4 regions of the Promicromonospora sp. NPDC050880 genome follow, and region 4 is predicted to be linked to each of the others. Evidence: predicted binding sites of a transcription regulator. Region 4 holds the regulator's gene; each other region holds the start of a gene.
What was found. Region 4 encodes LexA, which represses DNA repair genes until DNA is damaged. Its sites were predicted from a motif close to TCGAACANNTGTTCGA; they were not measured.
Positions count from the first base shown of each region.

Region 1: the regulator LexA is predicted to act here: its motif matches at 4,601-4,616, upstream of ACIBBF_RS12685 (DUF222 domain-containing protein).
Region 2: the regulator LexA is predicted to act here: its motif matches at 5,301-5,316, upstream of recA (recombinase RecA).
Region 3: the regulator LexA is predicted to act here: its motif matches at 1,634-1,649, upstream of ACIBBF_RS24500 (DUF222 domain-containing protein).

Region 1 covers NZ_JBITFV010000006.1:77,404-84,658, forward strand. The annotation lists gene ACIBBF_RS12660 (helix-turn-helix domain-containing protein) at 1-753, shown strand, start outside; gene ACIBBF_RS12665 (VOC family protein) at 750-1,136, shown strand; gene ACIBBF_RS12670 (dihydrofolate reductase family protein) at 1,183-1,773, shown strand; gene ACIBBF_RS12675 (aminotransferase class IV) at 1,787-2,635, shown strand; tRNA gene ACIBBF_RS12680 (tRNA-Val) at 2,718-2,789, shown strand; gene ACIBBF_RS12685 (DUF222 domain-containing protein) at 2,852-4,423, opposite strand; gene ACIBBF_RS12690 (class I SAM-dependent methyltransferase) at 4,864-5,568, shown strand; gene ACIBBF_RS12695 (alkaline phosphatase D family protein) at 5,606-7,153, opposite strand.
Region 2 covers NZ_JBITFV010000035.1:10,510-17,764, forward strand. The annotation lists gene ACIBBF_RS26175 (DEAD/DEAH box helicase) at 1-4,874, opposite strand, end outside; gene ACIBBF_RS26180 (DUF3046 domain-containing protein) at 4,978-5,214, shown strand; gene recA (recombinase RecA) at 5,471-6,679, shown strand; gene ACIBBF_RS26190 (regulatory protein RecX) at 6,714-7,255, shown strand, end outside.
Region 3 covers NZ_JBITFV010000026.1:16,003-23,257, forward strand. The annotation lists gene ACIBBF_RS24485 (hypothetical protein) at 1-650, shown strand, start outside; gene ACIBBF_RS24490 (DUF2200 domain-containing protein) at 719-1,087, shown strand; gene ACIBBF_RS24495 (hypothetical protein) at 1,113-1,535, opposite strand; gene ACIBBF_RS24500 (DUF222 domain-containing protein) at 1,809-3,401, shown strand; gene ACIBBF_RS24505 (DUF4232 domain-containing protein) at 3,539-4,234, opposite strand; gene ACIBBF_RS24510 (family 43 glycosylhydrolase) at 4,427-5,806, shown strand; gene ACIBBF_RS24515 (hypothetical protein) at 5,951-7,255, opposite strand, start outside.
Region 4 covers NZ_JBITFV010000004.1:156,271-163,525, forward strand. The annotation lists gene ACIBBF_RS09795 (hypothetical protein) at 1-338, shown strand, start outside; gene ACIBBF_RS09800 (DUF5302 domain-containing protein) at 435-647, opposite strand; gene nrdR (transcriptional regulator NrdR) at 764-1,234, opposite strand; gene ACIBBF_RS09810 (LysM peptidoglycan-binding domain-containing protein) at 1,354-1,794, opposite strand; gene lexA (transcriptional repressor LexA) at 2,046-2,819, shown strand; gene ACIBBF_RS09820 (L-lactate dehydrogenase) at 2,937-3,926, opposite strand; gene ACIBBF_RS09825 (ATP-dependent DNA helicase) at 3,936-6,041, opposite strand; gene ACIBBF_RS09830 (carbohydrate ABC transporter permease) at 6,064-6,951, opposite strand; gene ACIBBF_RS09835 (carbohydrate ABC transporter permease) at 6,953-7,255, opposite strand, start outside.

The sequences.
Region 1 (7,255 bases), on a different contig from region 4:
CACCGGGGCATGCCCGGCACCGGGCTGACGTTCGAGCTGCCACTCGGCGAACCGATCGACGTCTCGTGGGCAGGACGCGACGACACCCGGCGCCGGGCCTGGTCGTGCGTGTCCGGCCTGCACACGCGGCCCGCCGCGATCCACCACGACGGGCACCAGCGCGGTATCAGCCTCTCGCTCACGCTGCGCGGCGCCCGCGCGCTGCTCGGCGTGCCCGCGGGCGAGCTCGCGGGCGAGCTGACGAGCCTGGCCGAGGTCGCGCCGCACCTCGCGCACCTGCCCGAGATGCTCGCCGACTCCCCGGACGGCGCGACGGTCGTCCGGGCTCTGGTCGAACGGCTGGCCCGGGCCGGCGAACCCGGCCCACGGGCCGACGTCGGACGGGCGCTGGCCCGCATCGCCGGCGGCAGCCAGGTCCACCGGGTCGCGGCCGAGCAGGGCTGGAGCCGCCGGCACCTGCAGGACCTCGTCCGCACCGAGTGCGGGCTCACGCCCCGGGACCTGCGCCGCGTCGCCCGCCTCGCGCGCTCCCGCCGCGCCCTCGTGGTCGCGGCCCGCTCGGGCCGCGTCACGCTGGCCGACGTCGCCGCGGCCGCCGGGTACGCCGACCACGCCCACATGACCCGCGAGTGGGTGGCCCTGGGCGGCTGCACGCCGTCCACGTGGCTGCGCGAGGAGCTCCCGTTCGTTCAAGACGTCGCCGACCCGGCCGGGGCATCGTGGGAGACACCTGACCGAGGAGGAGAACGATGAGCACCGGACTGTGGGTGACCCTGACCTACCGCGACGCCGACGCGGCTCTGACCTGGCTCAAGGCCGTCGGCTTCACCGAGATCGCCGTCTACCGGGACGACGCCGACCCCACCGTGGTCCACCACGCCGAGCTGGGCTGGCCGCAGGGCGGCGGCGTCATGCTCGGCACGCACCGGCCACGCCCCCGGTGGCCGGACCAGACCGGGACGGGCTCGGCCTACGCCGTCACGGACGACGTCGACGGCGCCCACGCGGCCGCCCTCGCCGCCGGCGGGACCAGCCTCAGCGAGCCTGCCGACCAGGACTACGGCGGGCGGTCCTGCGTGGTCCGCGACCCCGAGGGCAACCTGTGGAGCTTCGGGAGCTACCGCGGCGAGGGCTGATCCCGCGCACCGATGAGTTCCGGCAGCCGCCGCCGTCAGACCGGGCATGGGAATCGTGAAAGCAGACATGGCAGTCTCGCTCGACGGCTACTCCGCCGGGCACGACCAGAGCCTGGAGCACCCGTTCGGCCCGCTGGCAGGCGAACGCCTGCACACCTGGATGTTCGAGCACGGCGACGCGCACCAGGCCGAGGTGGACGCCATCGTGGGCGCCGGCGCGTACATCATGGGGCGCAACATGTTCACCCCGGGCCGCGGCGACTGGGACCCGGACTGGAAGGGCTGGTGGGGCGAGAACCCGCCGTACCACGGGCCCGTCTTCGTCCTGACCCACCACGCGCGCGAGCCGATCCCGATGGAGGGCGGCACCACCTTCCACTTCGTCACCGACGGCATCGAGAGCGCGCTCGCCCAGGCACGGGAGGCCGCGGGCGACCGTGACATCTCCATCACGGGCGGTGCCACCACCCTGAACGAGTACCTCGCCGCCGGGCACGTGGACGAGCTGCGCCTGCACGTGGTGCCGTTCACGCTCGGTTCCGGCACCCGCGTGTTCGACGGCGTGCCGCCCATCGAGTTCTCGTCCACGAGCGTGCGGCACACGCCCGAGGTCACGCACGTCACCCTGCGCCGGTGACACACTGGGCGACATGACGGTCATCTGGGCAGAGGGGCGCATGGTCGCGCCCGGTGAGGCCGCGCTCAGCGCGGTCGACCACGGCATCACAGTCGGCGACGGCGTGTTCGAGACCTGCGCGGTGCTCGACGGGCAGGCGTTCGCCCTGACCAGGCACCTCGCGCGCCTGGAACGTTCGGCGGCAGGCATGGGCATGGCGACGCTCGACCTGGGCAAGGTGCGCGACGGCGTCGACGCGGTCCTGTCGGCATCCCCCGACGCCGGACGCCTGCGCATCACCGTGACCGACGGCATCGGGCCGCTCGGCTCGGGGCGCACGGACGGGCCGCAGACGGTCGTCGTGGCGGCGACGCCCGCCGTCGTCGTGCCGACGGGGCGCGCCGCGCGGGCCCCCTGGACCCGCAACGAGAACAGCGCGGTCGCGGGCCTGAAGACCACGTCGTACGCCGAGAACGTCGTGGCGCTCGCGGACGCGATCAAGAAGGGCGCCGACGAGTCGGTGCTCGCCAACACCCAGGGCGACCTGTGCGAGGGCACGGGGTCCAACGTGTTCGTCGAGATCGACGGCGAGCTGGTCACTCCCCCGCTGTCGGTGGGCTGCCTCGCGGGCATCACGCGGGAGCTGCTGCTGGAGTGGGGCGCCGAGGCAGGCCTGCCGGTCCGCGAGGCGAAGGACGGCGAGCTGCCGTTCTCCGTGCTGGACCGGGTGGCCGCCGGGGAGGCCCGGATGCTGCTGACCGGATCGGTGCGCAACGTGCAACCGACGGTGTGGCTGGACGGCGTGGACCTGGAGATCGGCGAGCTGTCGGCGGCTGCGCGCGACCTGTTCGAGCGGAACATGCGGGAGCGGATCGACCCCTGAGGCGACCTGGCGATTTGGATTTCGCATCCGCGCTCGAAGCAGGCTAATATCGTCCACGCACGCCCCAAGGGGTGAGCAGCACGGGCGATTGGCGCAGTGGTAGCGCGCTTCGTTCACACCGAAGAGGTCACTGGTTCGAACCCAGTATCGCCCACCGTGTCGAAGGGCCCTCCGGCTCAGCGGAAACGCTGAGCCGGAGGGCTTTTTGCATGCCTCTCAGGTGGGGTGGGTCCAGGTGAGGTCGGGTCTCCGTGTTCGGGCGCGGGCTCGACCAGGTGGCCCGTGTGTCGGGCGTGGTGGGCTTGGTCGGTAAGCAATCGCTCCCCGGTCGCGGTGGGTGTGGCAGCCGATCGTGTAGCGGCTGCGTGGGGTGCGGCCGGGTGCGGGGCCGGTCATGCCGACCGCGGGGGTCCAACCCAGGCGCGCGCCACCGCCACCCGCCGTGGAGGGGGCGTTGGCCGGTGCACTGTGGACCGGTACGTCCGTGACTGCCCCAGCACCGTTCGAGCTCAGGTGGTCGGCGCGCAGGGGTCGCGGTGGCATGGGTGCCACCGAGACGTGCGTGTGCCCGGTCGGGGTCCTGGTCTCTACCGCGTGGCGTCCGTCGTGCTGGGTGGGTTTCTGTATCCAGCCGGGTGCCTGCTTGGCATGATTGCACCGGGCGCACAGGCCTTGCCCGTTGTCCAGGCTCGTCTCACCACCCTCAATGTGGGGGGTGATGTGGTCCAGGTGGCGGATCGGTGCGTCACACCACGCCGTGGCACAGATGCCCTGCCCTCGGGCGCGTAACAAGCCCGCCAGGCCTGGTGGGTGGAACCGGGAGGTGGACGTCGCAGCCAGCAGACGACCGGACGGGTCGACGTAGATGCTCCGCAACCACGCGGTGTCGGTGTCGATCGCGTGGGCTGCGAGGTTCCTAGCCACCGGCGCAGGGACCACACCCCCACCCACCGGGACACCCTCGACCACCACACCAGGCTGAGTACCACCAGCCAGCAGGGTCTCATCGGAGACCAGCAGGTTGATCGTCACCGGTACGTCCGCGGCCTGACCGGGCTCACGACCAGTGACACGCTCGATCAGAGTGTCGGCCATGATCTGCCCACCCGACCGCTCGTCCCCGGTGGCCTTCACGGACTCAGCAGTTGCCTTGAGCTGCGCGTAGGCCTGTACTCCCTGCCCCATCGGAACCAACGCCGTCAGATAGACCATCAGGTCCGGGGCCGGACGGATCGAGACCCGCCGCTCCGAGACGGCCCTCGCGTTGCGGTTCACGCACGCGTGCACATCCAGGCTCGCGGCGAGTTCCTTGATCCGGGCCACCAACCGCCGCGTCCCCATCCGCGCCAGGTCCTCCAGGTGCGCGGGACCGCAGACCTGCTCGTCGATCAGAGCACGGTGCTCCACCGACAGGTGCGACGTCTCCCGCACCAACAACGTGGCCCGCCACTGCGAGAGGATCCCCGTCTGCAACGCCGCGAACGTGTGCGGCATCTGCATCACCCACACCCGCGAGGTGGACACGAACCCGGCCCCGGCGTGCGGGGACACCCGTAGCGCGGCACCCACCTGGCACGACACACCACGACCCCGACGCTCGGCCCGAACACCCTGCGCGGCCTCCTCAGCCCTGGTGGCCTCGTCCAGGGCGACCACCAGGCGGGCCTGCGTCGCAGTCACCGCCGCCTTCACCGCCTCCAACTCACCCAGTAGATCCACCCACTCGCCCTGGACCTCCCGCGAGACCAGGCCCGACCCGGACATGTCAGTAGCACCCGGCAGAATCATCCCCGCCAGCGCCTCCCGCACAGCCCGCACATCAGCCACAGCACCGACACCGCCAGCCACCCGCCCTCCGGACATCCCCGCACCACCGGGCAGCACACCACCGGGCAGCACCGACCCGACAGGCTGCCCGCCCGCCAATCCCAGCACCCCACCCGATCGCGTCATGCCACCAACCTATCGCACACCTGTACGCACTTCTCGTTGAGCCGACCCGCTCTGCCAACAGCGGAAGCCGGTCGACGCACCCCGGAACCCGACAGCCGCCGGCCCCTCACGGCCCACTCCACCGACCAGGTCAGACCCGAACTCCACCCCCACCACCGTGAACACCACCGGGAGGAACCTGGCTTTCTTCGAAGAGAGACCCGTCACGAAGCCTTCGCGACAACCCGGCCCGCTAGCGTCAGCCCCACCCACAGACCGTCGAGCGAAGGGTTCCGATGAAGGCCGACCACTACGACGAGTTCGCCGCGAGCTACGACGCCGAGAACTCCGGCAGCCTGCTCAACGCCTGGTACGAACGGCCGGCCATGGTCCGCCTGGCGGGCGACGTGCGCGGCCGCCAGATCCTCGACGCCGGCTGCGGGTCCGGGCCGCTGTCGGCCGCGCTGCGCGACCGCGGCGCCGAGATGTCCGGCCTCGACGGCAGCCCCGCGATGATCGAGCTCGCCCGCCGCCGGCTCGGCGACGACGTGCCGCTGACCGTCGCGGACCTCACGCAGCCCCTCCCCTACGCGGACGACACGTTCGACGACGTGGTCTCGTCCCTGGTGCTGCACTACTTCGAGGACTGGCACGGGCCGCTGACGGAGCTGCACCGGGTGCTCAAGCCCGGCGGACGCCTCATCCTCTCGGTCAACCACCCGCTCGTGCGGCCCTTCTTCGCGCCGGAGGAGGACTACTTCGCCGTCCGGGAGTTCTCCGAGGAGTACGAGTTCGCGGGTCAGCCCGGGACCCTGACGTACTGGCACCGCCCGCTGCACTCGATGACCGACGAGTTCTCCGCCGCCGGGTTCCGCATCGTGACCGTCGCCGAGCCGCCGCCGTCCCCGGACACACCGGCTGAGCTCCTCACGCCGCGCATCGCGAGCGGGGAGCGGACCGCCTTCGTGTCCTTCATCTTCTTCGTCCTCGAGGCCTGCTGAGGTACCCCGCGCCGGGGAACGGGCCGGCCCCCCTCCGTCAGCCCTCGCCCCGCCCGCTCCCCCGCTCCGGGTCCAGCGTCGTCGTCCACAGCGAGCGCCCCGCCTGGTCGCGCAGGTCGACGCGGAGCCGGCCGGTGTCCCCCTCGATGTTCACCTCGCCGAAGTGCTGGAAGCCCTCCAGCGGTGAGGTGTTGGCGCGCGGCGGCGCGCTGACGAACTCCTGCCGGGGACCGAACGTGGGATCCAGTGTGTTCGGCCCGAACGCGCCGGCGTGCAGCGGCCCCGACACGAACTCCCAGAACGGGTCGAACCCCTCGAACGCGGCCCGCTGGGGTGAGTAGTGGATCGCGGCGGAGTAGTGCACGTCGGCGGTGAGCCAGACGGTGTTGCGCACGCGCCGCCGCTTGATCTCCTGCAGCACCCACGCGAGCTCCGCCTCTCGCCCGTTCGGCACGCCGGGCAGCCCGTTGGCGACGGCCTCGATCCGGTCGCCGTCGGGCACCACGATGCCGATGGGCATGTCCGAGGCGATGACCTTCCACGTGGCGCGGGAGCGGTCGAGCTCCTCGACGAGCCAGCGGGCCTGGCGGGCGCCGAGGATGCGCTCCGGCGTTGTCCCGGTGGAGTTCGGGTCGCGGTAGCTGCGCATGTCGAGCACGAAGACGTCGAGCAGGGGGCCGTGGGACACCTTGCGGTAGACGCGGCCGTCGACGGCGTCCTGCCGGCGCACCGGCTGCCACTCGTGGAAGGCGCGGAACCCGCGCGCGGCCAGCACGTCGACGCGCCGTTCCGTGTAGCGGTCGTCCTGGAGCACCTCGCCCGGGTACCAGTTGTTCGTGACCTCGTGGTCGTCCCACTGCACGAGCTGGGGCACCTGCGCGGCGAAGCGGCGGACGTTCTCGTCGAGCAGGTTGTAGGCGAACTGGCCGCGGTACTCGGCCAGCGTCTCGGCGACCTTCGACTTCTCCGGTGTGACGACGTTGCGCCAGACGCGGCCGTCGGGCAGCGTCACGGTCTCCTGGAGGGGGCCGTCGGCGTAGACGGTGTCGCCGCTGTGCAGGAAGAAGTCGGGGGTGCGGGCGGCCATCGCGTCGTAGATGGTCATGCCGCCGATGTCCGGGTTCATGCCCCAGCCCTGCCCGACGACGTCGCCCGACCAGACGAACCGCACGTCGCTGCGGTCCCGGGGCACGGTGCGGAACCGGCCGGTCAGCGCCTGGCTGTCGGCCCGGCCGTCCAGGTCCTGCGCCACGACGCGGTAGTGCACCTCCTGCCCGCCGGGCAGGCCGGTCAGGCGTACCTCGCCGGTGCCGTCCGTCTCGGGCGTCAGCAGCGGTCCGCGCACGCGGACCACGCGCCGGAAGTCCGGGTCGTGGGAGATCTCGACGAACATCCGTGCGGGCCGGTCGGCGCGCGTCCACACGACGGCACCGTCGGCGCGCGGGTCGCCGAGCTGCACGCCGTGCGTGAGCACCGGACGTCCTGACCGGGCGAATGCCGGCGCGGACGGCAGCAGGAGCCCGGCGGCCGCCAGGCCGGTGGCGCCGAGGAGGGTGCGACGGTTCAGCTCAGGTCCCGGGTTCATGCTGCCGTTCTAGTGGCGCCAGGAGACGGCCGGGTGACCGTGCCCCGACACCGCGGTGAACAGGACGCGCAACCAGAGCACCGGGTGAATTCGACGGCAGAT
Region 2 (7,255 bases), on a different contig from region 4:
GTGAGGTCACCGTGGGTGAGCACCACAACGGCACCGGCCTTGCGACCGGGGCGGTGGGCGGTGACGGCCCTGGTGCCGCTGGTGCCGGGTGCCGGAGCGCCGTTCTCGGGCGGTGTGTCGCCGCCGGCGCGGTCGGGCGCCGGGTTCGAGGGCCAGGCGAGCGCCGCGCCGTAGGGGTTGGCGGGGTCCATCGCGGCGAGCACCACGGCACCGCCCGTGCCCGAGGACGCCGGGCCGGCCGTGCGCTCCACCGACTCCAGCTCGGCCTCGACGACCCGTGCGCGGTCCTGCGCGTCGACCCGCAGCCGGTCCACGGCCCCGGGCAGCGCGAACTGCGAGCCGCCCAGGTGCTCGACGAAGTACCCGCGCCGCACCGCGCCCCGCTCCTCCAGCCCGGACAGCACGCGGTACACGTCGCGGTATCCCGCGCCCACGCCCTCCGCCGCTGCACCCGGCCGGGTGAGCACGCCGTGCCGCTCGAGCAGCACCTGGGTCAGGGCGTGCGCGCGCACGGTCGGATCGGTCTCGCGCGCCGGCAGCGCGGCCCAGCGACCGCCCCCGCCCGGAACGGACGTGCTCGCTCGCAGCGCGGAGGCCGGGCGCCCCGGGGCGAGCGCGAACCTCGACCGTCGCACCGGGCGCGCCCGCGCCGCCGTGCGCGGCGCCCGGTGGGCGCCTGTGCCGCTGACACGCTCGCGCAGGGCGCCCAGCCCGTCGTTGGTGACCTCGCCGGCCCAGACGAGGTCCCAGAGGACGTCGAGCACCGCGTCCGTCTCGGCACCCGTGAGCTCCGTGATCCGGGGCAGGAAGAAGCCGCCGGACCCTGTCAGCAGGTCCAGCACGGCGCGGTGCAGGTCGGAGTCCAGGGGGCCGTCCTCCTCGACCGGTGCCGGGTCGGCGAGGGTGAGCGGGGCGCCGTCGGCCAGGTGGAGCGACACCAGGCCGTCCCCGCTGCCGGAGCCGGGCAGGCGGGCGTGCCCGGACCACAGCACCTCGCCCGCGACCGTCAGCTCGTCGAGGAGCGCGGGGGAGTAGTCGGCCACCCGGGCGGGCAGCACGAGCGTCTCCAGCGCCGACGCCGGCACCGCCGCCCCCGCGAGCTGCTCGATCGCCTGCACCAGACCGTCCGCACCGCGCAGGAGGCCCGTGGAGACGTTCTGCCAGCGGGGCAGGAAGGTGCCGAGCGCCTCCTGCTCGACCGGTTCCACCTCGGCCCGCAGCGCCGCGAGCGAGCGGCGCCGGAGCAGGCGCAGCACGCCGGGGTCGCACCACTCGTCGCCGGTGCCGCCGAGGGAAGCCGGTCGCAGGCTGCCGCGGGCCAGCACGCCGTCGGCCTCCAGACGGGCCAGGGCGTGCGTCACGACGGCGACGCCGAGCCCGAAGCGCTGAGCCACGGACGTCGCGCCGAAGGGGCCGTGCGTGCGGGCGTGCCGGCGCAGGAGATCGCCGAGCGGGTCCGGTACGGGCTCGGTGAACGTCTCCGGCACGCCGACAGGCAGCGCCACGCCGAGCGCGTCGCGCAGCCGGCCTGCGTCCTCCGCGACCGCCCACTGCTCCTCGCCGGCGAACCGGACGCGGATCACACGCCGGGAGGCCTCCAGCTCCTCGAGCCAGCCCCCCACGGCGTGCCGCGCGTCCTCCTGGGTACGGGCCGCCAGGGCGTCCAGCGGGTGCGGTCCGCTGCGGCGCAGCAGGTCCCAGAGCCCCTCGGCGTCGCGGGCCTGCCGGTCGGGTGCGAGCCCGGCCAGCTCCGCCTCGGTGCGCTCGACGGCGCCCGGGTCCAGCAGGTCCGCCAGGTCGGCGGTGCCCTGCTCGCCCAGCAGCTCGGCCAGGAGCTCCGGGTCCAGGGAGAGCGCCGCCGCGCGGCGCTCCGCCAGCGGCGCGTCGCCGTCGTACAGGAACTGGGCCGTGTAGCCGAACAGGAGCGACTGCGCGAAGGGCGACGGCGTGGCCGTGGTGACCTCGACCACCCGGACACCGCCGGCGGCGATGTCACGCATCAGGCCGGCCAGGGCGGCGACGTCGAAGTCGTCCTGGAGGCACTCGCGGGCCGCCTCCAGCACGATCGGGAAGTCGGGGAACTGGCTGGCCACCTCCAGGAGCTGTGCCGACCGCTGCCGCTGCTGCCAGAGCGGCTGCCGCCGGTCCGGGCGGCGCCGGGGCAGGAGCAGCGCGCGAGCAGCCGCCTCACGGAACCGCGCGGCGAACATCACCGACGACCCGAGCTCGTCGCGCACGGCGCCGAGCACCTCGTCCGGGTCCAGGAGCAGGTCCTCGAGCGTGACCCGGCCGGACGCGTGCCGCGCGTGCGTTGCGCCGTCCGGGTAGCCGTCGTCGTCCGGGGCGGCCGGTGCACCGCCCGTGTCCCACGGGTCGCCGTCCGGCCCGCCGTCCCAGCCACCGCCCGTGTCGGGCAGCCGGAGCACGATGCCGTCGTCGGAGTGCATGGCTGCCACGTCCAGGCCGAAGCGCGCCCGCAGGCGGGCGGAGATCACCAGCGCCCAGGGTGCGTGCACGCGCGCGCCCAGCGGCGAGTGGATCACCACGCGCCAGTCGCCGAGCTCGTCACGGAACCGTTCCACCACCACGGTCCGGTCGTCGGGTACGCGACCCGTGCCGAGCCGCTGCTCGGCCAGGTACGCGGCGAGGTTGTCGGCGGCCCAGTCGTCCAGCCCGGCGGCGCGCAGATGGGCGCGACCGGCGGCCGGGTCGGCGGCGAGGGCGGCGTCGGCCTCCCGGACGAAGGCGCCGACCGCGCGCCCGAGCTCCGCGGGCCGGCCGGGCGCGTCGCCCTTCCAGAACGGCAGCCGGCCGGGTAGGCCGGGTGCGGGGGTGACCAGCACGCGGTCGGTGGTGATCTCCTCGATGCGCCACGTGCTGGATCCCAGCGTGAACGTGTCGCCCACGCGGGACTCGTAGACCATCTCCTCGTCCAGCTCGCCGACCCGCTTGCCGCCCCGCGCACGGGCGGCGCCGCCGGTCACGCTGTCGGCGAGCACGTCGTCGGGAGTGCCGCCGGTGGGGCCCTCGGTGGCCAGGAACACGCCGTAGGCGCCCTTGTCGGGGATGGTGCCGCCGCTCGTCGCCGCCAGGCGCAGCGCGCCAGGACGGCCGCGCAGCATGCCGGTGGCGCGGTCCCACGTGATCCGCGCACGCAGCTCCGCGAAGTCCTCGCTCGGATAACGCCCCGCGAGCATGTCGAGCACGGCGCGCCACGTGGCGTCGCCGAGGTGCGTGAACGGTGCGGCACGGCGCACGAGGGCGAGCAGGTCGTCCTCGGCCCAGTCGTCGACGGCGAGCGCGGCGACCACCTGCTGTGCCAGCACGTCGAGCGGGTTGGCGGGTACGTGCAGGTGCTCGATCTCGCCCGCGCGCATCCGCTCCGCGATGACGGTGGCGGGCACCAGGTCGCCCCGGAACATCGGGAAGACCACACCCCGGGAGACCGCGCCGACCTGGTGCCCGGCGCGCCCGATCCGCTGCAGGCCGCTCGCCACCGACGGCGGGGCACCGACCTGGACCACGAGGTCGACCGCGCCCATGTCGATGCCGAGCTCCAGGGACGACGTCGCGACGACCGCGGGCAGCCGGCCCTCCTTGAGCTCCGTCTCGGTACGTGTGCGCTCCGCACGGCTCATCGAGCCGTGGTGGGCGCGGGCCAGGACGGTGCGGTCCTGGTCCTGGCCGTCCTGACCCTGCCCACCCTGACCCTGCGCGCCCAGACTCGGTCCACCCTGTCCAGGGACCGCCTCGGGCAGGCCGCGCCGACCAGGGGTGGGCCGGGGGATCCCGGCCGCCGTGCCGGACTGACCCGGGACGAGCGCGGCCCAGGTGCTGGCCGGGTCGGCGACCTCCAGGCCCTGCCGCTGCGCCCACACCTCGTTCATGCGGGCCGTGAGCCGTTCGGCGCCCCGGCGGTTGTTCGTGAAGACGATGGTGGAGGTGTGGTCCGCGACGAGGTCGACCACCCGCTCCTCGACGTGCGGCCAGACGGAGGCCCGACGCAGCGGGCGGGTGGCCTCGCCCGAGAGGTCGATCTCGTCGTCGCCGGAGCCCGGGTGCCCGTCGTCCCGGGCGCCGGCCGGCTCGGGCGCGGGGGCGCTGTCGAGGTCGGCGAGGTCCGGCACGGGCACGACGACGTCGATGGCCCACTCCTTGCGCGACGGTGGCTGCACGACGACCACCTCGCGGGCCCCGTCGCCGTTCCGTCCGCCCGCGAGGAACCGGGCGACCGCGTCCACCGGCCGCACCGTGGCCGACAGGCCGATGCGCTGGGCCGGCCGGTCCAGCAGCGCGTCGAGGCGCTCCAGGCTGAGGGCGAGGTGCGCCCCTCGCTTGGTACCGGCGACGGCGTGGATCTCGTCGAGCACCACCGTCTCCACGCCGGCGAGCCCGGCGCGGGCCGACGACGTCAGCACGAGGAAGAGCGACTCCGGCGTGGTGACGAGGATGTCCGGCGGGCGGGTCGCGAACGCACGCCGCTCGTTCGCGGGCGTGTCTCCCGTGCGCATGCCCACGCTGACGTCGGGCACCTCGATGCCCTCGCGGGCCGCGGCCTGGCGGATCCCGGTGAGCGGGGAACGGAGGTTGCGCTGCACGTCGGCGGCCAGGGCCTTCAGGGGCGACACGTACAGCACGCGGCAGCGGCGGGTGCGCTCGGCCGGCGGGGGCGCGGACATGATCCGGTCGATCGACCAGAGGAACGCCGCGAGCGTCTTGCCCGAACCGGTCGGCGCGACCACGAGGGCGTGCCGGTCGGCCGCGACGGCGTCCCACGCACCGGCCTGGGCTGCGGTGGGCTGCGCGAACGCGCCCGTGAACCAGGTACGGGTGGCGGGGCCGAAACGGGAGAGCGGGTCGTCGGGCGTGGACATGGACCCATTCTGTCCCCGACCACCGACACACACCCTGACCTGGTGCCCGGCCGTGGAGGGAGCCGGTTGCCGTGGTGCGCCCCCGGGGACGTAGGGTTGACGGGTGCGCGAACGGGATTTCTGGCAGCTGGTCGACGAGGTCTTCGGTCCCGCGTACGGGCGCGCCCTGGCGCGCGAGCAGGTCCTGCCCGCGCTGGACGGCCGGACCCCGGTGGCGGCCCTGGAGGACGGGGACGAGCCCCGTGACGTGTGGCACGCCCTGTGCGACGCGCTCGACGTGCCCGACGCCGAGCGCTGGGGCACCGACAAGTTCCGCCAGGCTCCGCCGCCCCGGCGCTGACCTGGCGCGGGCGGTGACGACTGCGGTCGTCGTGCGGGACCGCGCCGTGACGGGCCGCGCGACACGCCCGCGTGTCGCGCCTTGCCTCGAACACGCGTTCGGCTAGACTTCGACCACAGGCACGGATTTCGGAACGTCGTCCACAGGCGGCGGCCGGAGCAGGCGTCCGTGTCAGTGGTTCCGCGTACGGTCGGCAACGACGTACCGAGCCATCCACGCCGGCGCACAGAGCGCCCTGAAGACGAAGGTGTTGCACATGCCCGCACCAGCAGATCGCGAGAAGGCCCTCGAAGCGGCCCTCGCCCAGATCGACCGCAACTTTGGCAAGGGTTCGGTCATGCGCCTCGGCGACGAGACGCGCGCCCCGATCGAGGTGATCCCGACCGGCTCGATCGCTCTCGACGTGGCGCTCGGTATCGGAGGACTGCCTCGTGGCCGCATCGTCGAGGTGTACGGTCCGGAGTCCTCCGGCAAGACGACCATCGCGCTGCACGCGGTGGCCAACGCCCAGCGTCAGGGCGGCATCGCCGCGTTCATCGACGCCGAGCACGCGCTGGACCCCGAGTACGCCAAGAAGCTCGGCGTCGACACCGACGCCCTGCTGGTCTCGCAGCCGGACACCGGTGAGCAGGCGCTGGAGATCACGGACATGCTGATCCGCTCCGGTGCCCTCGACATCATCGTGGTCGACTCGGTGGCCGCGCTGACGCCCAAGGCCGAGATCGAGGGCGAGATGGGTGACAGCCACGTCGGTCTCCAGGCCCGCCTGATGTCCCAGGCCCTGCGCAAGATCACGGGTGCGCTCAGCGCGTCCGGGACCACGGCGATCTTCATCAACCAGCTCCGCGAGAAGATCGGTGTGTTCTTCGGCTCGCCCGAGACCACCACCGGTGGCAAGGCGCTCAAGTTCTACGCGTCGGTGCGCCTCGACATCCGCCGGATCGAGACGCTCAAGGAGGGTACGGACGCGGTCGGTAACCGCACCCGTGTGAAGGTCGTCAAGAACAAGATGGCCCCGCCGTTCAAGCAGGCCGAGTTCGACATCCTGTACGGCGTGGGCATCTCCCGCGAGGGCGGCCTCATCGACATGGGTGTGGAGCACGGCTTCGTGCGCAAGTCGGGCTCGTGGTTCACCTACGAGGGCGACCAGCTCGGGCAGGGCAAGGAGAACGCGCGGTCCTTCCTGCGCGACAACCCGGACCTCGCCAACGACATCGAGAAGCGCGTCAAGGAGAAGCTGGGCGTGGGCCCGAAGGTCGACGCTCCGGCGGACGCGAGCCCGGCGGCCCCGGCCACGGACACGACGTCGGTCACGGGCACCGTCGCCGCGGCGAGCTCGTCCACCCGGACGACCGCCACGGCCAAGGCCACGAAGTCGACCGCGACGCGTGCGAAGGCCACCAAGCCGGCTGCGACGAAGACCGCGGCCAAGGCAGAGGCGGCCGCCGAGAAGGCACCGTTCTGACGTGCAGTACGGTGATCCAGCGGACGGTCCCGGCGTGGGGAAGCGTCGGGGCCGTCCCGCTGCCCGGGACGGGGACCGTCCGGGCGGTCGGGCAGGCGGTCGCGACCGTCGCAGCGGCGCCGACCGGGCGCCCCGACGGACCGTCGCGGAACGCCTGGAGGCCGGCGAGATCAGCCGGGACGGCGCCGTCGAGAAGGCCCGTGAGGTCATCCTCCGGATCCTGACGGCGGCGCAGAAGTCCCGCCGCGAGCTCGAGCAGTCCCTGGCCCGCAAGGGCTACCCGGAGGACGTCGTGGCCCAGGTGCTCGACCGGTTCGGCGAGGTGGGCCTGGTGGACGACGCGACCTACGCCGAGACGATCGTCCGCACCCGGCACGCCGAACGCGGTCTGGCCCGGCGCGGCATCGCCGCCGAGCTGCGGCGGCGGGGGATCGACGAGGACACGGCGACCGTCGCCCTGGACCAGCTCGACCCGGACGACGAGCGTGCCGCGGGCGCACGGGCGGCCGCCAAGCTCGTCACCCGCACACGCGGCCTGGACCGACAGGTTCGGGTGCGCCGGGCCGTCGGCTCGCT
Region 3 (7,255 bases), on a different contig from region 4:
CGGCGGCCGTGATGGATCCTGACGCCGCTGCGGCGGTCCGGGCCGGCCGCCTCTCGCGGGCGCTGCAGCACGTCGGGTTCGGGATCGTGGACGAGCAGGGCGAGGACGCCGACCTGGTCGCGCTGCGGCCGGGTGGCGGGGGGTCTGCTGACGGCGGGTCGGGTGGTGTTGGGTCAGGTGATGGCGGTGCGGTTCATGCTGGGCCGGGTGATGGCGGGCCGGGTGATGGCGGACCGGGCGGCGGCGGGACGGGCGGCGGCGAGACGGGCGCGGACGAGACAGGCACAGGCGAGACAGGCACAGGCGAGACGGACGCGGACGGCGCCGCGGATCTCGCCGAGGCCGAACGAGCCGTGGCGGAGAGTGCCGCCCGGGTGGACCGGCTGGAGGACCGCCGCGACGGCGTGCGGGACCGGCTGCACGCCGCGGACACGGCGGTCGAGCGCGAGCAGGAGGAGGTGCGGCGGCTCGACCTGGAGCTCGAACGGCTCGGCGCTGAGCGCGACGCGGCACGGCGGTCGCTCGACGAGGCACGGGCCGCCGCCGACGAGGCTCGCGCGGAGCTGGCCGTCGTCGACGACGAGCTCGATGCGGCCGAGGACCAGGCCGCCGAGGCCCGGCGTCGTCGGCGGCGGGCGCGCGAGCGCTGACGCCCGCGGGCCTGGCGCAATCAGGCTTCTCGAGGCCCGCTGTCAGTGGGCTCGGTTATGGTCGAGGCATGGCGCGACACCGGATCTTCAGCATGAGCTTCGCCAGCATCTACCCGCTCTACGTGGAGAAGGTGGAGCGGAAGGGCCGTGGCCGGGAGGAGCTGGACCAGGTCATCACCTGGCTCACGGGGTACGACGACGCCGGGCTGCGCACCGCGATCGACACCGGGGTCGACCTGGAGACGTTCTTCGCCGAGGCGCCCGCGATGAACCCGAACGCGGCCCTGATCAAGGGTGTGATCTGCGGGTACCGGGTCGAGGAGATCGAGGACCCGTTGATGCAGCAGATCCGGTACATGGACAAGCTGGTCGACGAGGTCGCGCGCGGCAAGAAGATGACGTCGATCTTGCGGGGGAGCGACCGGGTGGCGGGCTGACCGGCCCCGACCGGTCGCACGGAGCCTACGAGTCGGCGGAGTGCGACCACTCGACGACGTCGTCGAGGACCGGGGGCTCGTAACCCGGGCCCTTGAGCACCTTCCCGTCGGCCCGGCGCAGGACGCGGCCGTCGTCGCCGATCTTGCTCATGTTGGACCGGTGTACCTCGACGAAGACGGCCGGCAGATCGATGCCCAGGGTGTCCGCGGCACCGTAGGTGACGTAGAGGACGTCGGCGAGCTCCTTGGCGACCGCCCGGTAGGCGGCGGCCGGGTCCGCGCCGGAACGGAGGGCCTCCGCCAGGTCCGTGAGTGCTTCGGCCGCCTCGGCGGCTTCCTCGACCAGGAGGGTTCGCCGGTGCTCCGCCACGTCGGGGTGTCCGGTCCTGGCCTCGCCGTCGAACGTCGTGCGGAACTCGGCCACCCGGCGCATGGGTTCGTGGTCCATGGGGGATGAGCCTATGTCTGGCTCTCGGCGTGGGGCTGCCGGGTGTGATGCGTGGCGCTGGGAGGGGTTGTCCACAGATTCGCGATTCGCACTGCACTTCGGACGAATGTTCGAGATGATGGTTGCGGAAGAGAGTGATGGACGGGGCAAGGGGGGTGGTGCCAGGTGGAGTGGTCGGTGAGCGGGACGATCCCGGGCGGTGCTCCGGATGGTGCTGTGGGCAGTGGCCCTGGTGGCACGCCTGTGGCTGGGGAGTGCGGGGCTGCGGGTGGGATGTCGGGCGGTTCGGCCGGCGTCGACATGTCCGTGGAGGCGTGCCCGGCCGGCTCTCTGGAGGGGGTGCTGGACCGGATCGAGGCGGCGGTGGAGGATCTGGCCGGCCTGGTGGCGTCGGGGGTCCTTGACGGATGGGGCGCTCCCGCCGTGTCGCGGTTGGTGGAGATGCACGGCCGGGTGTGGCGGGCGGTGGGCCGGTTGGAGGGTGTCCGATGGGTGGTGCTGCCGCGGATCGAGGAGGAGGGGTCGTGGCGTACGGGTGGGATGTCGCGGACGTTCGCGTCGTGGCTACGCCTGCGGGAGGGTGTGTCGGCTTCGACGGCGCGTCAGGACGTGTCCGTTGCGCGGCGGTTGGAGCAGGCGCTGCCCGAGACCCGCGACCGGGTGCTGGCGGGGCGGCTGGGCGTGGATCATGCCCGGGTGATGGCGGAGACGGCACCCACGAGCGGGACGCGGCGGGATGCGCTGGCGTGGCTGATCGATACCCGCACGGGTGAGCCCACGACACCGGAGGTGTTCGTGCAGTCGGTGCCGGTGGACTTCCCCGACCCGGTCGACGACCCGGACGGCTCCAGGACGCGGGACCTGATCACGCGGGTGCTGGAGGGCGCAGTCTCTGAGGGAACCGTGGTCACGGGCGAGGCCGTGGTGCTGGGTGAGGCGGACGGGTTGAACGCGGACCAGTTCCGGGTGGTGGCACGCCGGTTCGCCACCGTGGTCGACCCGGACACGGACGACGTCCTGGATGACAAGGCAGCCCAGGGTGAGTTCCTGGACCTGTCCAGGACGCTGGGTGGTTTCCATGTGACGGGGTTCCTGACCGACGAGCACGGGGCCCTGGTGCAGGCAGCGCTGGGTGGGGTGATGGGCGTACCGGCCGTGGGAGACGACCGGTCCCCGGGGCAGCGGCGTGCGCACGGGTTGGCGGACCTGGCCCGGGTGGTGCTGGACACCGATCAGGCCTCGCCCGGGGCTGCGGTGCGCCCGCACCTGAACGTGACGGTGTCCTGGTCGGAGCTGGCCACCCAGGTCACCCGCACCCGTGAAGGACTGTGCGTCACCTGCGGGCAGGCCATGCCAGGCCGAGCGGCGACCGCCGGACGTGTGGGTCTTGCCGGAGGTGCGGTGTTCACGGAGTCCCGTGACCGGGTCCCGCGTGCCCTGCTGCGCCGCCTGGCCTGCGACAGTGCGATCACCCGGATCGTGTTCGGCTCCGACGGTGCGGCACTGGACGTGGGTCGTGCCCAGCGCACGGTCACCGGGCAGATGCGCCGTGCCGTGATCGCCCGTGACCGGCACTGTGTCTACCCCGGGTGCGATCAACCACCCTCCCGGTGCGAGGTCCACCACGCCATCACCCACTGGGCCCAGGGCGGATCCACCAGCGTGGCCAACAGCGCCCTGCTGTGCTGGTACCACCACCAGCTCGTCGATGCCCGAGGCATCGCCATGCACTGGACAGGCAAACCCACCACCGGGGCCACGGGGGCCACCCTGCTCGAGACCGGTTGGGCCTTCACCGACACCTACGGGCAGCCCATCGGGCTACCCGAACCCATCGACGGCCTGCCCGAGACACGAGCCGCATGACCCCGCACCGGCGAGGACGCACCGCAGACCACGGGGATGCACTGCGAGGCGAGTCAGGGTTCCTCCGGCGCGGCCCGGCGGCCAGGCTGGAACGCGCCTCTCCGAGGGGCCACGGTTCGTCCAGCACCGGCCACCCATCACTCACCCGGCTGGAACGCGCCCACCTCCAGCAGCTCCTGCTCCGCGCTCGCGCAGCCCACGAGCGTCAGCTCGTCGTCCTGCACGAACAGCGATCGGGTCTCCCCGGGCGGGTAGACGCGGAGTCCGTCCGCGGGCGTCTGCCGGCACTCGTCGCCGTAGTTCTCGGCGTTCGAGACGAGCACGACGGCGTGCGCGGCGTCCCCCGGGGCGAGCGTCACGGGCTCGTGCGGGCTCGACCGGTCGAGGGTCGCGGCTGCGCCGATCTGCGTGCCGTCGCCGTCCCCGACGAAGGACGCGCCCGGCCAGCCCTGCAGCACGCAGTCGGTGCCGGACGTGTTGGTCAGCACGATCGCGACCTCGTAGTGCCCGGCCGACCCGCCACCCTCGATCGGCGCGAGGCTCCCGGCGAGGTCCGGCGTCAGGCAGCGCGTCGACTCCGGGGCCGCGCCGTCACCCGCCCCGTCCGACGCTGTCGGGGTGCCGCCGGGTGCAGTGTCGGTGGCGGTCGGCTGCGAGCCGTCCGACGGGGACTCCGTGGTGCTCGGCGCCGACGTGGTGACCGACGGTTCCGCGGTGGGTGTCCCCGACGTGGTGCCGTCGTCGGCGGACGTGCCCGAGCAGCCCGTGGTCGCGAGCAGCAGGGCGGCGGCCGCGACTCCGTACGGCCAGGTCTTGCGCTGTCGAGTGATCACGTTTTCACCCTACGACGGGAGTTGACCGAAGCAACCGATGGAGTAGATGGGACGGTGGGCGCACCTGCCGCACAGGCATCCGTCCCGCTCCCCGGGAACCTTTCTGTCGTGTCTTGAGCGGCGAAATCTCACTGGTTAGCGTCCGATCCGACGCGCGGCGCCGGTGCCGTGCGCGGAAGGAGGACGGTGCAGATGACTGGCTTCGGGAACGAGCTCCCCGTCGACCGGCGGTCGGTCCTGGCGGGTGCCGCAGGAGTCGCCGGCTCACTCGTGGCGGGTCTCGCGCTCCCCGTCACGGCTGCGGCGGCGCCCGGGCGGAGCGAGGCGCGCGGGACGGCCGGGGGTGGGGCGCCCGCCGCGTCGCACGGAGGCCGCTACCCCCGCAACTGGCCCGATCCCGAGCCCTACGGCGTCGCGGACACCCGCACCGACCTGTGGCCGCGCGACGACAACTCCTTCGTCCTGCCGTTGGAGCTGCGCCCCCGGGACCAGGAGCTGGGGCGGGTCTGGATCCGGGACACCTACGTCAACTGCTTCGTCGTCGACGGCCGGCCGGTCTACGTCGCGACCGGCACCACGCGTTCACCCGGGCTCCCGGCCGCCGGCCCGTGGAACGACGGCATCTTCCTGTGGACGGCGCCGTCGCTGCGCGGTCCGTGGCGCCTCGCCGACACCACGGGCATCCGGCCGGACGCCGAGCGGGGCAAGGTCTGGTCCCCGGAGTTCGCCGGGGAGAACCGGCCGGGCCGTACCGTCGTCGCCCCGTGGCAGGAGTACTGGGACGACCACGGCCAGTTCGGCAAGCGCGGCAACGCCTGGGCCCCGGAGGTGCACTACTTCCGCGGCACCTGGTACATCGTGGCCTGCATGGGCGACCACTCCACCAAGGTGGGCTCGTTCCTGCTGGTCAGCGAGGGTGGTCCCGAGGGCCCGTACCGGCTCGCCGAGGGCAACGTGCACAAGCCCTTCGGTGACCCGTTCATCGGTGGCCCGTCGTTCATCGCGCCCGGCGCGTACCACCACATCGACGGCAGCATGTACACCGAGGGCGACGACGCCTGGCTGGTGCTGCACAACCACCTGTACGCGCCGTTCCGCGACGACATGGAGGACATCGTCCCCACCACGAACCTGCCGCTCTTCCAGCAGTCGCCCTACACGCCCGAGCCGTACCTGGAGGGCGCGTACGTGTTCCGGTACGGCGGCAGGTACTTCCTCGTGCACGCCGCGTGGGACCGCACCTCGACCAACGCCGACGGCAGCACGCGCAACGCGTACGACCCGCCCGGGACCGGTCGCGTCCAGTACCAGTACGACGCCGTCGTCGCCGTCGCCGACCGGTTCGAGGGGCCCTACTCGGAGCGCTGGACCGCCGGGGTCGGCGCGGGCCACAACAACTTCTTCCTCGATCACCACGGCCAGCCGTGGGCGACCTTCTTCCGCAACCCGGCCGCGGGCTCCTGGTCCGACCCGGCGCGGGTCGGCGACGCGGCGGCGGCCGGCGTCGTCCGCCTGGAGTGGACTGGCCCGGACAGCAACCGCCTCTACGTCGCCCGGCGGCCGGGCAGCTAGCACTCGCCGCGCCGGCCGCTGGCGCCCGGCACCCCGCGTCCGTCCCCGCCCGCACCCGAAAGTGCGCTTCTACCCAGCGATTACGCCCGGAAACCCGATGGTTCTTGGGCGCAATCGCTGGGTAGAAGCGCACTATCCGGCGTGTCAGCCGTTTCGTTCCGCCAGGGCCTGCTCGTACTCGTCGCGGATCTTGTCGCCGCCGCCCCTCACCCACGCGTCGGCGGCCGCCGACCAGTCGCTGACGGGCTTGCGCCCGGCCAGGATGTCGTTCTCCGCGGACACGAGCCGCTCGCCGAGCTGGCCGCCCTTGCGGCTGGCCGTGTCGCTGAAGAGGCCCTGCACCGGGTTGCGCACGGCCGTCGGCACGACGGCGGCCTGGGCGTCGTGCTCCGCCTGCGCGACGTCGGGGTCGCCCGCCTGGAAGTTCACCCACGGGCCCTCGACGACGTACTTGAGGCCGAGCTGGATCTCGGTGCGGCCCTTCTCCGTGAGGACCGGGTCGGTGCCGTCGAGCTCGTGGTGCACGCCCTCGACGCCGTAGGTCCGGAACAGGTGCTCCTCGGATCCGAACGGGGCGGCCAGGTAGTTCAGCACGTCGAGCAGGGCCTCGACGCGCGACTCGGACCTGGCGCTGATGGACGTGATGTTCTGGACCGGCGCGCCCAGGTGGATGCCCGCCGTCCCGCCGCCCTCGGCGAGCGGCGGGGGCGCGACCGAGAGCTGGAACTGGTCGTCGATCGGGTAGTTCGAGAAGTCCGGCCAGGCGCTGAACGTGTCGTCGAGCATCCGGATGGTGCCGTTGACGAGCCACGTCTTGCGCTGCGGCTGGGTGGCCGGGACGCCGTCCGGGTGCACGAAGCCGTCGGCCACCAGGCGCCGGCCGAGCTCCAGCGCCTCCTGCTGACGCTCGTGCAGGTTCGCGCTGGTCAGCTTGCCGCCGTCCTCGGACCAGCCGTTCGGGATCTCGTACATCTGGCGGAGGTGCCCCAGCGGCACGCGCCCGAGCGCCCAGGTGTTGCCGCCGGAGAGCTCCTTGCACAGGTCGTAGAACTCCTCGGCCGACTTCACGTTCGGGTCGATGCCCTCGGCGTCGAACCAGTCCTGGCGGGCGTAGAACACGCCGCTCTGGGCAGGCCCGCGGGGCACCGGCACGGCGAAGATCTTGCCGTTGTAGACGCAGGACTGCCAGCTCTCGGTGGGGATGTTCGCCAGGAACGGGTACTTCTTGACCGCGTCTCCTGACAACAGGTCGGTGAGGTCGGTCGCCCGCTCCTCCAGGAGGCTCGGCAGGCCGGGCACGTCGGCGGGGAACATCTCGAAGAGGTCCGGCAGCCGGTCGCCGGCCACCGTGGTCTGGAACCGGTCGGAGTAGTCACCGGCCGGGGTCAATGCGATCGTCAGGGCGAACCCGAGCCGCTCGTGCAGCGCCTGCCAGTACGCGTTCTCCTC
Region 4 (7,255 bases):
GCTGGGTTCCCGTGAATGCCGGCGCATGGTTGGTCGCCATCCTCTGGACCCTTGCCCCGTCTCCGTTCATCGACGAACACAGCCCGGTCGCCATGGTCGCTGCCCTCTACGTGCTGGCCGGGGTGCTGATGGCCGTCACCTTCGCGTCGCTCACCGCGGGTGTCGCAGGTTCACTCTTCGTTCCCGGCGCGACGCAGGAGGCTGCCCGGGAAGCCGGGCGAGAGCCTGGCGACCGACGTGCGCCCGGCACGTCGGCGGCTGGGTCCGGCGGCAGCACCGACCACACCTCGGCCGGCACTCGTGGACAGCCGTCGGCCCCCACGCGACGGCCACCGTGACATCTCCGTTGCATCGTCGTCCGCGCGGTGCTGCCCGGCACGACAAAGGCCGCCGACCTGGTCGTTCACCAGATCAGCGGCCCCCGCCACCTCGTCTCAGCCGCTCTTGCGCCGGAACATCTTCTGCACGGGACCGGTCGTCTCCGACCCGTGCACCGCGCCCGTGTTCACGTCACCCGCCGACGTACGCTGCCGGGCCGCGTTCTTGCGGTCGAGCGCTTCCTTGAAGCGCGCCTTCGCGTCCGCGCTCGGCGCGGTCGGGGTCGTGGGCTCCTGCGCCTGGTCGGCAGTGGGCTTCTCGTCCGTCACACCGATCACCTCCTTGAGTTTCGGGGGTCCCTCGATCGGGTCCGTCGTCCGGCCCCAGCCTGCACCACACCCAGCCCGGGTGCCAGCGCATTTCACCGAGCCGGGGCGCAGCCGGCTCAAGCCTGCGCGGCCGTCCGTTCCGCGCGCTCGGCGCGCAGCGACGTGATGGCGCTCTCGAAGTCCTCGAGCGAGTCGAAGGACTGGTAGACGCTCGCGAACCGGAGGTAGGCCACCTCGTCGAGCTCGCGCAGCGGCCCGAGGATGGCGAGGCCCACCTCGTAGGCGTCGATCTCCGCGCTGCCGTTGCTCCGCAGGGTCTCCTCGACGCGCTGGGCCAGGATCGCAAGGTCGTCGTCGCTGACGGGACGGCCCTGGCAGGCCTTGCGCACGCCCGCCGCCACCTTGTCACGGCTGAAGGGCTCGGTGGCCCCCGACCGCTTCACCACCGACAGGCTGGCGGTCTCGACCGTCGTGAACCGCCGGTTGCAGTTCGGGCACTGCCGCCGGCGCCTGATCGACAGGCCGTCGTCGGCGGTCCGTGAGTCCACCACGCGCGAGTCAGCGTGGCGACAGAACGGGCAGTGCATGCTCACTCCTGCGTGGTCGACCACGGACCGGAGGCCTCCGGTCGCGCCCCGACCGTAAGCGGGCAAACCACCGCCATGCAACATCGCCGCAACATTTGACGGCGAACCGTGTCCCCGGGTCACTCCTCGGGAAGAAGAAGGAGCTGACCCACCCGGACGCTACCGGACGACATCTCGTTCAGTTCCTGGAGCCGAGCCACCGCGTCCCGGACGTCCTCGCCCGGCCGGACCATCTCCTGCGCATATCCCCAGAGGGTCTCCCCCGGCTGGACCGCGTGCACCCGCACCTCGACGGGTTCACCCGGCGAGCTGGCCACCGCCGTGGCACCCCAGGTGGCCATCGGCGCCACGAGCAGCATGGCCAGCAGCACGAGCACCACGCGGCCGCGCCGCGTGATCCGCAGCCCGGCCAGGCCGAGCCGCTCCGCGACCGTGCGCGACGGCGCCTGCGCGTGGGGCCGGACCACGACCGGCCCGATCGGCCGCACCGGCGCGTAGGTCTCGGTGTACGCCGGGGTGTACGCCGGTGTGTACTGCCGCAACGGGATCACGTCCCCCATGGCCCCTCCTCGAAGAGCGAGTCGAACCTCTGTCCGTCATACACGCGTTCGTCGAACGCACGTACCATTGTGTAGCACGAGACACCGGCCGTGTCGAGACACGCTCGAACATTCGTTTGAGCCGAGCCGCTTTGTGACCTAGAGTGGGTCCCGCAGAGGAGAACATTTGTCGGAACGGGAGGGGCACGGGTATGACGGGACGGGACGAGACCAGCGACACGAGAGCCGTCGACACGGCACTTCCTGTCGACATGACAGTCTCTGGCGTCGCCACGCTGGACGCGCCGGGCGACGAGGCGGTCGCCGACGTGCACGCGATCTCGCCGGCAGACCGCCTCACCGAGCGCCAGCGCCTCGTGCTCGACACGATCCGGCAGTCCTTCGAGACGCGCGGCTACCCGCCGTCGATGCGTGAGATCGGAGAGGCCGTCGGCCTCGCGAGCCCGTCCAGCGTCAAGCACCAGCTCCAGATGCTGGAGAAGAAGGGCTTCCTGCGCCGCGACCCCAACCGGCCGCGTGCCATGGAGCTCGTCGAGCCGCTCGCCGAGCAGGTGGACAAGCCGTCGCGCGGGGAGATCCACTGGCCCGAGCCGCGGCGCAGCGGCCAGATCCACTGGGGCAGCTCGGTGCCGGACGACGCCGGCACCCCGCCGCCGTCGTACGTGCCGCTCGTCGGCCGCATCGCGGCCGGTGGCCCGATCCTCGCCGAGCAGGTCGTCGAGGACGTCTTCCCGCTCCCCCGCCAGCTCGTGGGCGACGGTGAGCTGTTCCTCCTCAAGGTCGCGGGCGACTCGATGGTCGACGCCGCGATCTGCGACGGGGACTGGGTCGTGGTGCGTCGGCAGAACGTGGCCGAGCAGGGCGAGATCGTCGCCGCCATGATCGACGGCGAGGCCACGGTCAAGACGTTCAAGCAGGCCGGCGGCCACGTGTTCCTGCTGCCGCAGAACCCGGCCTACGAGCCCATCCCGGGTGACGAGGCGCAGATCCTGGGCCGCGTCGTCGCGGTGCTGCGCAGCCTCTAGGCGCCCGCGGCGGAGCGCGGAGCGCCCGTCCGCGATCCGATCGGTTCGACCCCCCGCGGTCGAAGCCGCCGGGTCGCGGGCGGGCGCTCCGGCATCACCGGCGGTGCGCGGCCAGGCTCAGAACCCGAAGCGCCGCAGCACCCCGCGCACGCTCTCGGCGGACGCCCGCAGGCCCACCAGCTCCTCGTCCGACAGCGGCACGCGCACCGTGCCCGGGACCCCGCGGCGGTCCACGAGCGAGGGCACCGACAGGCACACGTCGCCGATCCCGTGGTAGTCGTCCAGCAGGGACGACACCGGCATGATCCGGCCCTCGTCCTTGAGCACCGCCTCGATGATCCGGGTGGCTGCGAGGCCGACGGCGTAGTTGGTGGCGCCCTTGCCCGCGATGATCCGGTAGGCCGAGTCCACGACCTCGCGGTGCACCTCGGCCCGCACCGCGGCGTCCAGCGGCGGGTGGCCGGCCAAGGGCTCCCACTCCAGCAGCGGTACCCCGCCGATCGAGGCAGAGCTCCACAGCGCGATCTCCGAGTCGCCGTGCTCCCCCGCGATGTACGCGTGCACGTTGGCGACCGCCACCCCGCAGCGTTCGGCGAGCCCTGCCCGCAGCCGCGACGAGTCGAGCACGGTGCCGCTGCCGAACATCTGCTCGCGGGGCAGTCCCGAGATCTGGAGCGCCGCGTACGTGACCACGTCCACGGGGTTGGTGACCATCAGGTAGGTCGCGTCGGGCGCGACCTCCACCAGGGGTGGCAGGATCTGGCGCATCAGGCCGATCGTTCCCTCGGCGAGGTCGAGCCGGGTCTGCCCGGGCTTCTGCTTCGCCCCGGCCGTGACGACCACGACGTCCGCGTCCGCGCAGACGGCCACGTCGTCCGAGCCGATCACGTGGGCCTGGGAGGTGAACATGAGCCCGTGCCGCAGGTCGAGCACCTCGGCCTCGACCTTGGCCCGGTTCACGTCGTGCAGCGCGATGGTGCGCGCCGAGCCACGGGTGAGCGCGGCGAAGGCCAGCGTGGAGCCGACCGCCCCCGCCCCGACGATCGCGAGCTTCGTGGTCCGGGCTGCGGGGCTTCGGTCGGCCGGGACGTCCGAGATGGCTGCCATGCGCCTAGGTTAGGTGTCCAGCCTGGCCAGCGCGGCGCGGACGAGCGCCGGATCGGTCGTGGGCCAGAACCCGGGCATCGACCGGGTGAGGAACGACGCATAGCGTGCGGTGGCGAGCCGCGGGTCGAGCACCGCCACCACGCCCCGGTCCTCCGTGCTCCGTACGAGGCGCCCCGCGCCCTGCGCGAGCAGCAGGGCCGCATGCTGGGCCGAGACCGCCATGAACCCGTTGCCGCCCGCCTGCTCCACGGCGCGGGCACGGGCCGCCTTGACCGGGTCGTCGGGGCGCGGGAACGGGATGCGGTCGATGAGCACGAGCTGGCACGACGGGCCCGGCACGTCGACGCCCTGCCAGAGGGACAGCGTGCCGAACAGGCACGTCGCCGGGTCCTGCGCGAACTCGCGCACCAGCGTGGGGAGCTGGTCGTCCCCCTGCGCCAGGATCGGCACGTCGAGTCGCTCCCGCATCGCCTCCGCCGCCGCGTTCGCCGCGCGCCGCGACGAGAACAGACCGAGCGTGCGGCCCCCCGCCGCCGTGATGAGCTCCGCGATCTCGTCGAGCTGCGCCTCCGTGGTGGGTTCCCGGCCCGGCGCCGGCAGGTGCCGGGCGATGTACAGGATGCCCTGCCGCGGGTAGTCGAACGGGCTGCCCGCGTCGAACCCGTGCCACGGCGGCGCGTCCTCGCCCTTGAGCCCGAGCGTGCCGGCCACCGCGTCGAACGTGCCGCCCAGGGCCAGGGTGGCCGACGTGAACACGCCGGTCGACTCCCCCAGCAGGTGGGTACGGATCAGGCCCGCCACGTGCAGCGGGGCAGCGTGCAGGCGGGTCACGTTGTCGCCGAAGCCGCCCCAGCCGTTGTCCGGGCGCGAGCACCACAGGACGTCGGACGTCGTGTCCTGGGCGGCCATCCGCTCGGCCGTCTCGAACAGCTGGAGCATGGCGCCCTGCGCCATCTTCAGGCCGGGATCGGGCTGGCCGGCGTCCTTGCCCTTGGCGCCCGCGGCGTCCGGCTTGAGGGCGCTCAGCACCTCGCGCGCGGCGTCGCGCACCGCGGCCACCGCCGTGCGCAGGTCGTCCGGCAGGCCCTGGGGGAAGCGTTCGGCGGGTGCCGTCACCAGGAGCGTGCCGAGGTCCTGTGCGGCCTTGTCCAGGGCCTCGGTGCTGGTCCCGGCGTTGCGGCGGGCGAGCCGCGCCGCGTTCTCGACCGACGCCATGGACAGGTCCACCGTGGCGGACGAGGTGACGCGGTCGGTGAGCTCGTGCGCCTCGTCGACCACGACCACGTCGTGCTCCGGGAGCACGCCCGGGCTGCCGGTGGCCGCGATGCCGAGCATCGCGTGGTTGGTGACCACCACGTCCGCCTCCCGGGCCGCGGCGCGCGCCTTGTCGGGAAAGCACTCGGCGAGCATGGGGCACTTGCCGCCCAGGCACTCCATGGCCGTGACGGACACCTGGCGCCAGGCCCGGTCCGGCACGCCGGGCACGAGGTCGTCGCGGTCGCCGGTGTCGGTCTCGCCCGCCCACTCGTGCAGGCGCCGCACGTGGTCGGCGAGCGTCGCGCCGTCGTCCCGGCGCCGGCCACGGGGTGCCTGACCGCCCGGTGCGTCCTCCGCCCGGGGATGCTCCTCCCCGCCCGGCAGGTCGAACAGCGTCGGCTCGTCGGCGGGGTAGCCGCCGCCCACCTTGTGCACGCACAGGTAGTTGTGCCACCCCTTGAGCAGCGCGATGCGCGGCTCGCGCGGCAGCAGCGGCGCCACCGCTTTCGCCACGAGCGGCAGGTCACGCGTGATGACCTGCCGCTGGAGCGCGAGGGTGGCCGTGGAGACGATGACCTTGCTCTGCGCCGCCACGGCGTGCCGTACGGCGGGCACCAGGTAGCCGAGCGACTTGCCCGTTCCGGTACCCGCCTGGACCAGCAGGTGCTCGCCCTTCTCGATCGCCTCGCCGACCGCGACCGCCATGCGGTGCTGCCCTTCTCTGCGCCCGCCGCCGAGCTCCCCGACCGCGAGATCGAGGAGCTCCTCGACGTCGGGCACGTCCTGCGTGGCGGTACTGTCGGCGGGTGCGTCGGGAAGGCTGGTCACGCACTCGATCCTAGGCGGGGGCGGTGACATCCACCCCGCCTCGTCCACAGGCTCACCCCTTCACGGCACCCCCCAGCCCGGCACCGCTGAGGAACAGCCGCTGGAACGCCAGGAACAGCGCGACGGGCAGCACCGTCGAGATCGCGAGCGCCGCCAGGAACACGTCGAGCTCCAGGTAGGGCGCGATGGCGGGCAGCCGCACGGACAGCGGCTGGTTGCCCGGGTCGGGCAGCACGAGCAGGGGCCAGAGGTAGTCCTTCCACGCCGCGATGACGGCGAACACCGAGACCACGCCGAGGATGGGCCGCGACATCGGCAGCACGATGCTCCACAGCAGCCGGAACGGCCCGGCGCCGTCCACGCGGGCGGCCTCGAAGACCTCACGCGGCAGGCCGTCGAAGAACCGTTTGACCAGCAGCACGTTGAACGCGCTGGCCCCCATGGGCAGCCAGACCGCCCAGAACGTGTTGAGCAGGCTGACGTGCAGGAGCGGCACGTCGAGGATGGTCAGGTACAGCGGCACGAGCAGCACCACGGACGGCACGAACAGGGTGGCCAGGACGAGCCCCAGGATCACGTTGCCGTAGCGCGGGCGCAGCACCGACAGGACGTAGCCACCCGTGGTGGCCACCAGGAGCTGGAAGAACCAGGCCCCCACCGCCAGGATCAGCGTGTTGGCGAAGTAGTGGTCGATCTCGGCCCGGGTCCACGCGGTGGCGAGGTTGGCCCAGTCGATCCCGTTCGGGAAGAGCCCGAGCGGGTCGCGCAGCGTGTCCTGCGTGGGGGTGACGGCAGCCTTGGCGAGCCACAGGACGGGTCCGAGCCCCACGACCAGCAGCGCTGCCAGCAGGCCGCCCTGCAGCACGCCGAGGGTGGCCCGCACGCTCGGCCGTCGGCGGTCGTGGGCGGAGATGATGCCGCGTTCGGTCTCGACTGCCATCTCAGGAGCTCCAGGGTCGGGTCACGCGGAAGTAGACCGCCGACAGCACGGCCAGGACGGCCGCGAGCATGAGGCTCAGGGCGGTCGCGGCGCCGTAGTTGCCGCCGAGGCTGCTGCCGAACGCGTAGTCGTAGATCAGCATGAGGACGGTGAGGGTGGCGTTGTTGGGGCCGCCGCCGGTGAACAGGAACGGCTCCAGGAACACCTGGGACGTGCCGATCACCTGGAGGATCAGCGTGATGAACAGGACGCCGCGCAGCTGCGGGAGCGTGACGTGCCAGACCTTGCGCCACACGCCGGCGCC